DNA from 2 places in the Halopseudomonas pelagia genome. Region 1 is predicted to be linked to the other one. Evidence: predicted binding sites of a transcription regulator. Region 1 holds the regulator's gene; the other holds the start of a gene.

What was found. The regulator sigma-54, encoded in region 1, starts transcription at its own class of promoters, with help from an activator protein. The targets are predictions, from matches to a motif close to ANTGGCATNNANNTTGCTNT.
Region 2: the regulator sigma-54 is predicted to act here: its motif matches at 3,729-3,748, upstream of EAO82_RS09605 (TorF family putative porin).

What each region holds. Positions count from the first base shown of each region.
Region 1 is NZ_CP033116.1:1,191,621-1,197,623, reverse strand. Features, by position in the region: gene lptC (LPS export ABC transporter periplasmic protein LptC) at 1-150, shown strand, start outside; gene lptA (lipopolysaccharide transport periplasmic protein LptA) at 137-670, shown strand; gene lptB (LPS export ABC transporter ATP-binding protein) at 667-1,392, shown strand; gene EAO82_RS05645 (RNA polymerase factor sigma-54) at 1,475-2,974, shown strand; gene hpf (ribosome hibernation-promoting factor, HPF/YfiA family) at 3,068-3,376, shown strand; gene ptsN (PTS IIA-like nitrogen regulatory protein PtsN) at 3,394-3,855, shown strand; gene rapZ (RNase adapter RapZ) at 3,859-4,713, shown strand; gene EAO82_RS05625 (HPr family phosphocarrier protein) at 4,716-4,988, shown strand; gene pmbA (metalloprotease PmbA) at 5,225-6,003, opposite strand, start outside.
Region 2 is NZ_CP033116.1:2,027,674-2,033,676, forward strand. Features, by position in the region: gene dctP (TRAP transporter substrate-binding protein DctP) at 1-772, shown strand, start outside; tRNA gene EAO82_RS09590 (tRNA-Sec) at 821-915, opposite strand; gene apbC (iron-sulfur cluster carrier protein ApbC) at 1,092-2,186, shown strand; gene dcd (dCTP deaminase) at 2,269-2,835, shown strand; gene EAO82_RS09605 (TorF family putative porin) at 2,969-3,673, opposite strand; gene EAO82_RS09610 (GNAT family N-acetyltransferase) at 3,909-4,244, opposite strand; gene EAO82_RS09615 (hypothetical protein) at 4,352-4,582, opposite strand; gene EAO82_RS09620 (CAP domain-containing protein) at 4,895-5,662, shown strand; gene EAO82_RS09625 (CsbD family protein) at 5,749-5,940, shown strand.

The DNA.
Region 1 (6,003 bases):
TTTCCCGCGCGAAATTATGCCGAAACCGCACAAAGCGTTAGAATCGAAAACGCCGGCAACGTGACCAACGCTGTCGGCATGCAGGTTTATCTTAACGACGGCCGCCTAGAGCTGCTGTCCACCGTAAGGGGTCAACATGAGGTGCGTTAAATCCCTGGGCCTCGCGGCCCTGGTACTGGGGCTGGGAATGTCCGCGGCAGTGTTTGCCGCCGACCGTGACCAACCCATCCGCATTCAGGCCAACAGCGCGACGCTGGATGACCGCAGCAACACCGCCATTTACACCGGTAATGTCATCATCACCCAAGGCAGCATGCGCCTGACCGGCAACCGGGTGACGCTGAACACCGACGCCGAGGGCGCGGTGAGCAAGATTGTCAGCCAGGGCACACCTGCGACTTACAAGCAGACGCCCGAAGGCGGCTCGCCAGTGGATTCCCGCGGCCAGACTATTGAATATCTGGCCGATGCCGACCGCGTAGTGCTGATCGACGAGGCCTTTCTGGAGCAGGACGGCAATACCTTTCAGGGTGAATACATCAGCTATGACATCACCCGCGAGGTGGTGGACGCCGGCCGCGCCAACAGCGACGGCGGCACTGGTGGCGAGCAGGACCGGATCGAAATCCTCATCCAGCCACGCAAACGCACTGAACCGGCCAACCCATGACCACACTGGAAGCGCGTCACCTGGCCAAAGCCTATAAATCCCGCAAAGTCGTACGGGATGTATCGGTCTCCATCAACAGCGGCGAAGTGGTCGGTCTGCTCGGGCCCAACGGGGCAGGCAAAACCACGTGCTTCTACATGATTGTCGGCTTGGTCAAAGCTGACGAAGGCAATATTCTGGTCAACGGCGTGGATGTGACCAAGCTGCCCATGCACGGTCGGGCACGCCAGGGTATCGGCTACCTGCCTCAGGAAGCCTCCATTTTTCGCAAGCTCAGCGTCGCCGATAACATCATGGCGATCCTGGAAACCCGCAAAGACCTGAACAAGCAAGGCCGCGCGGACGCGCTGGAGTCGCTATTGCGTGAATTCCACATCCATCACCTGGCCAACAGTCTGGGTATGAGCCTGTCCGGTGGCGAACGCCGCCGCGCGGAGATCGCTCGCGCTCTGGCCACCGAACCCAAGTTCATTCTGCTGGATGAACCTTTCGCCGGCGTTGATCCGATATCGGTCAACGATATCAAACAGATTATCCAGCACCTGAAAAGCAAGGGCATCGGTGTACTCATCACCGATCATAATGTGCGAGAAACACTGGATATCTGCGACAAAGCCTATATCGTCAACGACGGGCATATCATTGCCGAAGGCGACGCTGAAACCGTCCTGGCCAACCAGACGGTGAAAGACGTGTATCTGGGGCACGCCTTCCGCCTGTAGATATTCAACCGACCATGCATGCTAAAATTCTGTCGATTAACGCTATCGATTTAACATTGCGCACAAGGTAATACGCTCAAACATGAAACCATCGCTCGCCCTCAAGATGGGGCAGCAGCTGACGATGACGCCGCAGCTGCAGCAAGCCATCCGACTGTTGCAGCTATCCAGTCTGGACCTCCAGCAAGAGGTCCAGGAGGCGTTGGAAGCCAATCCCATGCTGGAGATGGCTGATGAAGGCGATGATGATTTCTCTCCGAGCCAGGAAAATGGCTTGGACAAGGATGACGCGCCGGCGGTCACCATCCCGGAACCGGTGGCGATGGACGCGATTGAGCAACACAGTCAGGCCGAAGAAGAAGGCAACTGGAACGAGCAGATCCCCAGTGAGCTGCCGGTGGACACGCAATGGGATGACGTATACCAGACCTCAGCCAGCTCGCTACCCAGCCAGGATGACGACGAGTGGGACTTTACCGCCCGCACCGGCTCTGGCGAGACATTGCAAAGCCATCTGGAATGGCAGCTCAACCTGATTCCGCTGTCGGAAACCGATCAGTTGATAGCGCTGTCGTTGATCGATGCGATCAACGCCGACGGCTATCTGGAAGAGTCCCTGGAGGAGATTCTTGCCTCGCTCGATCCCGAGCTGGAAGTCGAGCTGGATGAAGTAGAGATGGTTCTGCACCGCATTCAGCAGTTCGAACCTCTGGGTGTCGGCGCGCGCAACCTCAGTGAATGCCTCTATCTGCAACTGCGCCAGCTTCCCAAGGACACCCCCCTGCTCGAACAGGCGCAGAAGATCGTCAAGGATCACCTGGAACTGCTCGGCAGCCGCGATTTTACTCAACTGATGCGCCGGACCCGGCTGAAGGAAGAGCAACTGAGCCGCGCGATCAGCCTGATACAGACGCTCAATCCGCGCCCTGGCTCGGAAATCGCCTCGGGCGAGCCCGAATATGTGATTCCCGATGTGATCGTGCACCGTGACAACAAGCGCTGGATTGTCGAGCTGAACCAGGAGTCAGTACCCAAGGTGCGGGTGAACAATCATTACGCCTCCATGGTCCGCCGCGCGGATGCCAGCCAGGACAACACTTACCTGCGTAATCATTTGCAGGAAGCACGCTGGTTCATCAAGAGCTTGCAAAGCCGCAACGAAACACTGATGAAAGTCGCCACGCAGATCGTCGAGCATCAGCGCGGCTTCCTGGAGCATGGCGAAGAAGCGATGAAACCCCTGGTGCTGCACGATATCGCCGAGGCGGTGGGCATGCACGAGTCGACCATTTCGCGCGTAACGACGCAGAAATACATGCATACCCCACGCGGCATCTTCGAGCTAAAATACTTTTTCTCCAGCCATGTCGGCACCGCAGAAGGCGGTGAATTCTCCTCCACCGCCATCCGCGCGCTGATCAAAAAGCTGGTGGCAGCAGAAAACCCGAAGAAACCATTGAGCGATAGCAAGATCGCTGGTTTACTGGAAGAACAGGGCATCGATGTGGCCCGCAGAACCATCGCCAAATACCGCGAGTCGCTCAACATCGCCCCTTCGAGCGAACGCAAACGGCTGGTCTAGCCAGCATGCAATAACGATTTTAGTGATAGCAGGTGGCACCATAGGGAGCCAAGCACGGTTCCCTGTTACTCCAAGCCAATCAGGAGAAGTCGTATGCAACTGAACCTTAGCGGTCATCAACTGGACATCACCGATGCATTGCGCGATTACGTCAACGAGAAAATGTCACGTCTCGAGCGACACTTCGACAAGATAACCAACGTACAAGTCACCCTGGAAGTTGAAAAGCTGCGCCAGAAGGCCGAAGCTACACTCCACGTGGCCGGGGGCGAAGTAGTCGCCAATGCCGAGCATACGGATATGTATGCAGCCATAGATTTACTGACGGACAAGCTTGATCGTCAACTGATCAAGTACAAGGAAAAGAACCTGAATCGCCAGCAAGGCGTCAACGACCGTTAAGGCAGACTCTCCGCATCATTATGCAAATTGATCACATACTCACCCCCGAGCGCACCTTTGCCGGTGTGCAGGGGGTTTCAAAAAAGCGCGTTCTGGAGCTGATTGGCAAACTGGTCGCCCAGCATAGCCATCTTGATCCCGACAGCATTTATGAAAGCCTCATCGCCCGTGAAAAACTGGGCTCCACCGGCTTCGGCAATGGTATCGCCATTCCGCACTGCCGCCTGGAGGGCTGTCACAAGGCTGTTGGCGCGTTATTGCAACTCGAATCCAAAATCGACTATGACGCCCTTGATGGCGAGCCCGTCGACCTGATTTTTGTGTTGCTGGTGCCGCTTGAGGCTACCGAGCAGCATTTGCAGATTCTCAAGATGCTTGCCGGCAAGCTGGATCAGTCTAGCTTGCGCGAAGCCCTGCGCAACGCACCGGACGCCGAGAGTCTGTACCGCATCATGACCAGCGAAGACGACGGGAGCTGACCCATGCGTCTGGTTGTCGTCAGCGGACGCTCTGGATCCGGCAAGAGTACAGCTCTGCATCTGCTGGAAGACAACGGCTATTACTGCATAGACAACCTGCCTGCTGGCTTGCTGCCGGAGCTGGCCAAGCAGGTTAATAATACCGGTTTGAATCTGCCCAAAGTCGCCATCAGTATCGACGCACGGAATCTGCCCAGTGATCTGGAGCGTTTTCCCGAGCTGCTGCAGCAGGTGCGTGAAGCCGGCGTTCAATGCGACATTCTGTTTCTAGCCGCTACTGATGAAGTACTGATCAAGCGTTTCTCGGAAACCCGACGCAAACACCCGCTGACCAATGGTACGCATTCGCTGGGAGAGGCACTGGCCGCAGAATTACGTTTACTTGAGCCGATCATTGATCTGGCCGGCCTGAAGATCGATACCAGCCATCTCAACCTGTATCAGCTGCGGGACTTGCTGAAGCAGCGTTTGCTGGGCAGCCAGTCCCACGGCACCTCAGTGATGATCCAGTCTTTTGGCTTCAAGCGCGGCGTTCCAGTCGACTCCGACCTGGTATTTGACGTGCGCTGCCTGCCCAATCCCTACTGGAAAGCCGAGTTGAGGCCCTATTCTGGCCGTGACCCGCAAATTTGCGATTACCTGCAAGCCCAGCCCGAAGTGCAGGAAATGTATGACGATATTCACCAGTTCCTGAGTAAATGGCTGCCCCGCTACGCGGCGGGCGAACGCAGCTACATGACCATTTCCATCGGTTGCACTGGCGGTCATCACCGCTCGGTTTACCTGACCGAACGATTGGTCAAGGAACTGTCCACAAGCATCCCGAACCTGCTGATCCGCCACCGCGACCTGCCCTGACGATGCCAACGACCCGCGTACAAATCATCAACAAACTCGGCCTGCATGCCCGCGCCGCCGCAAAATTCGTCGGCGTGGCCAACCGCTATGGCTGTCAGGTGAAAATCGGCGGAAACGAAGAAGAATTGGTCGACGGCAAAAGCATCATGCAAGTGATGATGCTGGCCGCAAGTAAAGGCTCGGAAGTCTGTATCAGCTGCGAAGGCGAAGAAGCGGATCAAGCCATGGAGGAACTATTGGCCTTGATCGAGGATTATTTCGGCGAGGGGGAGTAGCGCAAGCTGCAAGCTGCAAAATGGTAACCGGCACCCAGCTATCCCACAACCCGCCCAGTCATTCCCGCCGATCCCCCGTCATTCCGCTGATCCCCCGTCATTCCCGCCGCCCCCCCGTCATTCCCGCGCAGGCGGGAATCCAAGCGGACCAAAAACCAAACCCAGAACTCTCAAACCCCTGGCTTTACTTGCCGCTTGCCGCTTGCAGCGTGCAACTTGAAGCTTGCCGCTGCGTCTCACTCCCCTCCCACCGTCATGCCGTCTACCAGCCAGCTGCCGGTCAGATTATTACCGCGACGCTCAATATCCGAGCCGACACAGCGCAAATTGGCGAACATGTCTTTCAGATTGCCGGCGATAGTCACTTCCTGCACCGGGAACTGGATTTCGCCATTCTCCACCCAGAAGCCCCCAGCACCGCGTGAATAGTCACCGGTCACCCCGTTGATGCCCTGCCCCATCAATTCGGTCACCAACAGCCCGGTGCCCATTTCCTTGAGCAGCGCCGGTAAATCGCCGGCGTTGCTGGTCACGTGCAGGTTGTGCACGCCCCCCGCATTTGCGGTACTCGGCAAATTGAGCTTGCGCCCGGAGTAGGTGCCCAGGACCCAGCTACGCAACACGCCCTGATCAACGAACGCCTGTTCGCGAGTCGCCAGACCGTCACCATCAAACGCGGAGCTGCCGAGAGCACGGGGCATATAGGGCCGCTCGTCGATGGTTACCCAGTCAGGAAATATCGGCTGACCCATGGCATCCAGCAAAAAAGTCGATTGCCGGTAGACTGCGCCGCCAGCAATCGCACCAATCAAATGTCCCAGCAGCCCCGAAGCCTGATCTGCGGCGAACAAGACCGGGACTTTGGCGGTTTTGACTGTGCGCGTACCTAACCGTGCCAGCGTGCGCTGCGCCGCCTTGCGACCCAGAGCCTCGGCACTCGGCAGATTGGCCGCCAAACGGTCAACACCATACCAATAGTCGCGCTGCATACCCTGATCCGATGCCACGATCATCA
Region 2 (6,003 bases), 840 kb from region 1:
TGACGAAAAGCTCAACACCGAAATTCTCAACGATCCGGCGTTCCGCAAGCATGAAGACCTGGTTGCTGCGTTCGGCGAGCGCAACTTGCAACCACTGGCTATAGTGCCCGAGGGCTGGCAGGTATGGAGTGCCAACAAGGCTGTACGTACGCCTGAAGACTTTGACGGTATGGCAATCCGCGTAATGGATAACCGCCTGCTGCGCGAAACCTACAGCGCCTATGGTGCAGAGCCTACCACCATGGAATACGGTGAGTTGTTCAGCGGCATGCAGCTGGGTCAACTGGACGGTAACATCCAACCGGTTTTTGCCCATCAGGAAATGGACTTTTATCAGGTTCAGGATTATCTGATTTTTGCCAATCAGGCGCAGTTTATCGCTACCTTTATGGGTAACAAGGAGTGGTACGACGGTTTGTCTGATGAGCATAAAGACATGATCGAAGAGACTGTCGTCGAGTTGGTACCGTATGTACATGATGTGCAGACGCGCCTGAATACCGAGCGTTTGGATATCATCACCGAAAACAGCGATATCGAGCTGGTTTATCTGACCCCTGAAGAGCGCGATGCGTTTCGCGAGCTGAGCATTCCGGTACGTGACACCTTCGCCGAAATGGTCGGTGAGCGTGGCGAGCGTCTGATGAACGCTTTGATTGAGCAGGTTGAAGCCGCTCAGTCAGGTGATGAGACACCTTCTCAAGAGACTGACGCGGAAGATGGTATGCAGGAAAGCGATGAATCGGCAATGGATGAAGCCGACGCCGCTTGATTGCCTGTAACCGATATTGCGCATTAGGTGTTGTGCAATAACGGTGATTGGCGGAAGGGAATAGGAGTCGAACCTACCAGACGCGCCTGGCGCATCTCACCGGGTTTGAAATCCGAGCGCCCCACCGGGGACGATGCCCTTCCATCAGTCGCAAACTAGCATAGCGCGCCGCCCGGCGCGCTATCTATAAAGGTCATGGATTACGGCGGATAACAACCGCGTGTATCCAACTCCTGACATCCCGCCGATCATTAGTTCTTTCGCACTGGCCTGCCAGCCTTTAGCATGTAGCTCTTGTATTCCCCCACTGGATATCCCCATGTCACACATTGATCGCATGAGCATCGAGCGCGCCCTGAGCCAATATCAGGACCCTTATCTGAAAACGGATCTGATCACTGCTGGATGTCTGCGTGACATCCAGATTGATCAGGCGCGGGTCACGGTAGAGATTGAGCTGGGTTACGCCGCTGCCAGCTTGACCGCTGGCATTGCCCAGATGCTGCAGGTGGCCGTGGAGGCGGTGGAGGATGTCGAAGCGGCGAAGATCAACGTGCGCTGTGTAGTGCGTGCAGCGCCGGCGCAGGGCAGTATCGAAGCGCTGGGTAATGTGAAAAATATTATCGCGGTGGCCTCGGGTAAAGGCGGGGTTGGCAAATCCACCACGGCAGTCAATCTGGCCCTGGCGTTGGCGCGAGAGGGTGCGTCGGTAGGCGTGCTGGATGCGGATATCTACGGCCCGAGCATGGGTTTGATGCTTGGCTTGCCAGCCAACACCCGGCCGGAAATCAAGGATCAGAAACTGTTTATCGCGCCACGCGCCCACGGGGTGCAGGTTATGTCCATGGCTTTTCTGGTTGACGAGAATACCCCGGTAGTCTGGCGCGGGCCAATGGTGTCAGGAGCCTTGATGCAATTGCTGACGCAGACCGCCTGGGATGACCTGGACTACCTGGTCGTGGATATGCCGCCGGGAACCGGTGACATCCAATTGACACTGGCGCAGAAAGTGCCAGTCACCGGCGCAGTGATTGTCACCACACCGCAGGATCTAGCGCTGCTGGATGCGATCAAGGGCATCGAGATGTTCAACAAGGTGAATATTCCGGTGTTGGGCGTAGTGGAAAACATGGCCATCCATATTTGCTCGCAGTGCGGTCATGCCGAGCATTTGTTCGGTGAGGGCGGCGGCGAACGATTGGCTGAGCAGTATGGCGTTGATCTGCTGGCTTCGATGCCGCTGTCGATGATGATTCGCGAGCAGGCTGATGGCGGAACGCCGACGGTGGTCGCCGAACCGGAATGCCAGATCAGCATGATCTATCAGGATATGGCGCGGCATGTGGGCGCTCGAATCGCCGAACGCGCGACTGATGCCCAGGGCATGCCCAACATCAGCATCAGTGACGATTGAGACGGCGCCGGACGGCACCCTTTTTTCACCGTGGATTACCCGTTAACATGCAACCTCTTTTTTGCACACTGCAGGGCACATCATGAGCATCAAGTCAGACCGTTGGATACGTCAAATGTCCCAGGAACAGGGCATGATCGAGCCCTTTGTCGAGCGTCAGGTACGCGGCGAAGAGAGTGACCGGGTTATCTCCTATGGCGTTTCCAGCTACGGCTATGACGTACGTTGCTCGAATGAATTCAAGGTGTTTACCAATATTCACTCGGCCACCGTTGATCCCAAGCATTTCGATGAGAAAAGCTTTGTCGATATCACCAGCGATGTATGCATTATTCCGCCGAACTCTTTTGCGCTAGCGCGTACGGTCGAATATTTCCGTATTCCGCGTAATGTACTGACCATCTGCCTGGGCAAAAGCACCTACGCCCGCTGCGGCATTATAGTCAACGTCACGCCGCTGGAGCCTGAGTGGGAAGGCCACGTTACACTGGAATTTTCCAACACCACGACTCTGCCAGCGAAGATTTATGCCAATGAGGGTGTTGCGCAAATGCTGTTCTTTGAATCCGATGAGCCCTGTGAAGTGTCCTACCGCGACCGTGGCGGCAAGTATCAGGGGCAACGCGGCGTGACCCTGCCCAGAGCCTAAGGGCGACGTCAGCCCGGTATAGCAGCCCGGTATTAATAGCTACGCACATAAAAAACCCGATCAAAGCCTTGGCCTTGATCGGGTTTTTTATTGCTTGAGTCACAACAGGGCGCTCAACGACGCCGTGTTTACATCAGAAGCTCTTGGATACCGCGAACGTCACGTTGGAGCCGCATGAGTCGGTGCTGCCGTAGGCGCAATCCTCGTCGCTGATGTCCGTGTCGCTGTACATCACCGCCCAGCCAAGGCCCAGGGCTTCCTTGCTCAAGGTCAAAGCCCAGTCGTTGTAATCAAAGCCATCACCAGTTTTGTCGTTGCTGTCGGCATAGTGCAGGCCAAGACCGATGTCGTAGGGCAGTGCCAGATCGTAGCCCACGTAGTAGTAATGGTTGTCGGCATTGTTGTAGGTGTCTTTGAGGCCCACGGTGAAACCATAGGCGCTGACGCTGGCGAGCCATTCGTAGACATCGATCGAGCTGTTGCCGGGGAAGGTATAGTTAGCCCAGGCAAGATCGTAGGTAACTTCTTCAGTGATAGCCCCGCCGTAACCCACGTAGTAGTCCAGTTCGATGCTGGCCCCGCCGAAATCGTCGGAGTCTACATTGGAGCCCCAGGCGCCCAGGTAAACGCCGCTCTCGTGAGCAAAATCCAGGCTGGCCTGAACGGCGCCTTTGCCATCAGTCTGCGATTGACCACGCCAGATGTAATCGGTCGCCAGTGTGGCGGTCATGCTGGCGTCGATGGTTCCGATGGCGGTGTCGAATTCTTCTGCGTGGGTCATGCTGGCAAAACCCAGAGTGGTTGCTGCTGCGATGGCGGCGGTTAGTTTCTTCATCATCCTCATTACCCCATATAAATAAATCACAATTAGAAAATGTGTTGGCAGATGGCACTTTGCACATTGCTTGCCAGCTTTAAATAGTTTTATAAATTCATGGGGTTATGAACGAAATATGACAAAGAGCCTTATCGATGATGCTGGCCAGGCGGCAGCATTGCACCTGTGAAGTGCGGAGTTCACGTGACGGGCTTGGTTGTGGTGCGTGGCAAATTAGTTGAGGGGACGGCGCGATTTAGCCGAGATTAACCAGGGCGATAAGGTCCTTCTCGCGACGGTAGCGCTGCAACTTGCTGGCGAGGGATTCCGGCAAGTTACCGGTGATCTGGTAGCCGTGATGATGGTAGAGATCAGCCAGTTCTGGTCGGCAAAATAGCCATATAGAGCCGCTTACTGCCAGTCGCATCTGGCTGAGCAGGCGCCCAGCCAGCCCCTGATTGCGCACGGTCGGGTCGACGAACAGGCTGGTCAGCCAATGGCCGTTGCCATCAGTCAGCGGCTGAATACAGGCGCAGGCTTGGATGTCCGGCGCTCCCACGGCCCATACCTGATGGGCATCGCGGGCTTTCATAAGGCTGCCATGCCGGCGATAGAAGGCGTTGGCCAATGGATGCATGGCCGGTGATAAAAGCAGGCAAGACGACGTGACAGAGCGCGGCGGCGACATTTCGGAAGAGCTTAGCGTTTGCCCATGGACCGGCGGGTGCCTTTGGGCGCCATACCGATTCTTTTCTCATGCCGCGGATTGATGCCCTTCAGGTGCCAGGGTTGCTTGGCATTCTTGGCAGCCAGCGCCTCTGCGGTGGAAAACGGCAGCTTGAAAGCGGGAGGCTGGCCCTGCGTTTCAGCATGGGGCAGTTCTGCGCTTGGGTCTTTCTCGGGCTGGTCCGCTGGGTTAGTGCTGGTCATGGAAAATCCGTGGAATGATGTGACTAGGTGGCGCGCGAGTATACCCGTTTATGGCCAAGGTTCCACGGTCCGGCAATTATTTCCGGACCAGATGCAAAGGTTTCGGATCAATCTGCGCATTGGGCTGTCAGAATGGGAACACGATTTCCGTTTACAGGTTCACACATGGAAGATGTCTTGCCTCTCTCAGCCTTGCCCGCACCTTTATCTAGATCCCCCCGCGCCGTTTTCAGGTGGTTTACTTGCGCTAGTCTGCTGAGCGTCGGACTATTTGTTGTCGCCCCTGTTAGCGCAAACGAAGCGGCGGAGGTGGTGAGTCAGATCAATCAGTACCGTGAGTCCGGGCGTGACTGCGCTGGCGATTTCAAACCGCCTGCCGGTCCATTGGCTACGAGTGAGGTGCTGGCTGGAGTGCCTACCATTGCCGGTCAGGATCTGGGCTTCCTGCTGCAACGGGCGGGTTATCAAGCCGCGCAGGCACAGGCGGTGAGAGTCACGGGCCCGGAAGACGTCGCCATGATGATGACTGTCCTCCAGCAGCAGTATTGCGAGGTGTTGATGAACCCGGCCTATGCGGATGTCGGCGTATCGCGTGAGGGGAAAAGATGGCAGCTGGTCATGGCTCGCTCTTTGTTGTCCAGTGGTATGGGCGATTGGGAGGAGGCGGGCCGGGAAGTGCTCGATCTGGTCAATGAGGTGCGTGGCGAGTCCCGTACGTGCGGTGATGAGACGTTCCCCAGCACATTGCCGCTGGCATGGAACGACGAACTCGCCAGTGCCGCACTGGATCACAGCCATGATATGGCCAAGCAGAACTACTTCAGCCACACCGGGCGAGATAACAGCCAGGTGGGCGAGCGGGTGGGTCGTCAGGACTACGAGTATCAAGTGGTCGGGGAGAATCTGGCAGCCGGTCATGGTTCGGCGAAGCAGGCTGTTGCCGGGTGGTTGATGAGCCCTGGGCACTGCGCGAATCTGATGAATCCGCAGTTCACCGAGATGGGCGCGGCGTACGTTGTGAACCCAGCCAGCGACAGTGCCATTTTCTGGACACAGGTGTTCGCTGCGCCTAAAGAGTGACAAATAATCTGAACTTGTCGGCTTTACGACCGGTCAACTTACTGTAAGCGAGATTTCATATCGCAACATTGATTGAGGTGAAAGCAATGACTAGCACAACTGACAAGATCAAAGGCAAAACCAACGAAGCAGTCGGTAAAGGCAAGCAGGGCGTTGGTGAAGCAACCAACAATGATCGCCTGAAAGGTGAAGGCAAAGCCCAGGAAACCAAGGGTGGCGCTCAGCAAGTCAAAGGTGAAGCCAAGGACACTTTGAAGAAAGGTGTCGATAAGGCTTAACAACCTGAAGCGATGATGCAGGCAACGATTTGGTAATACCACAATCGCTGCTGCAAGCAAGGC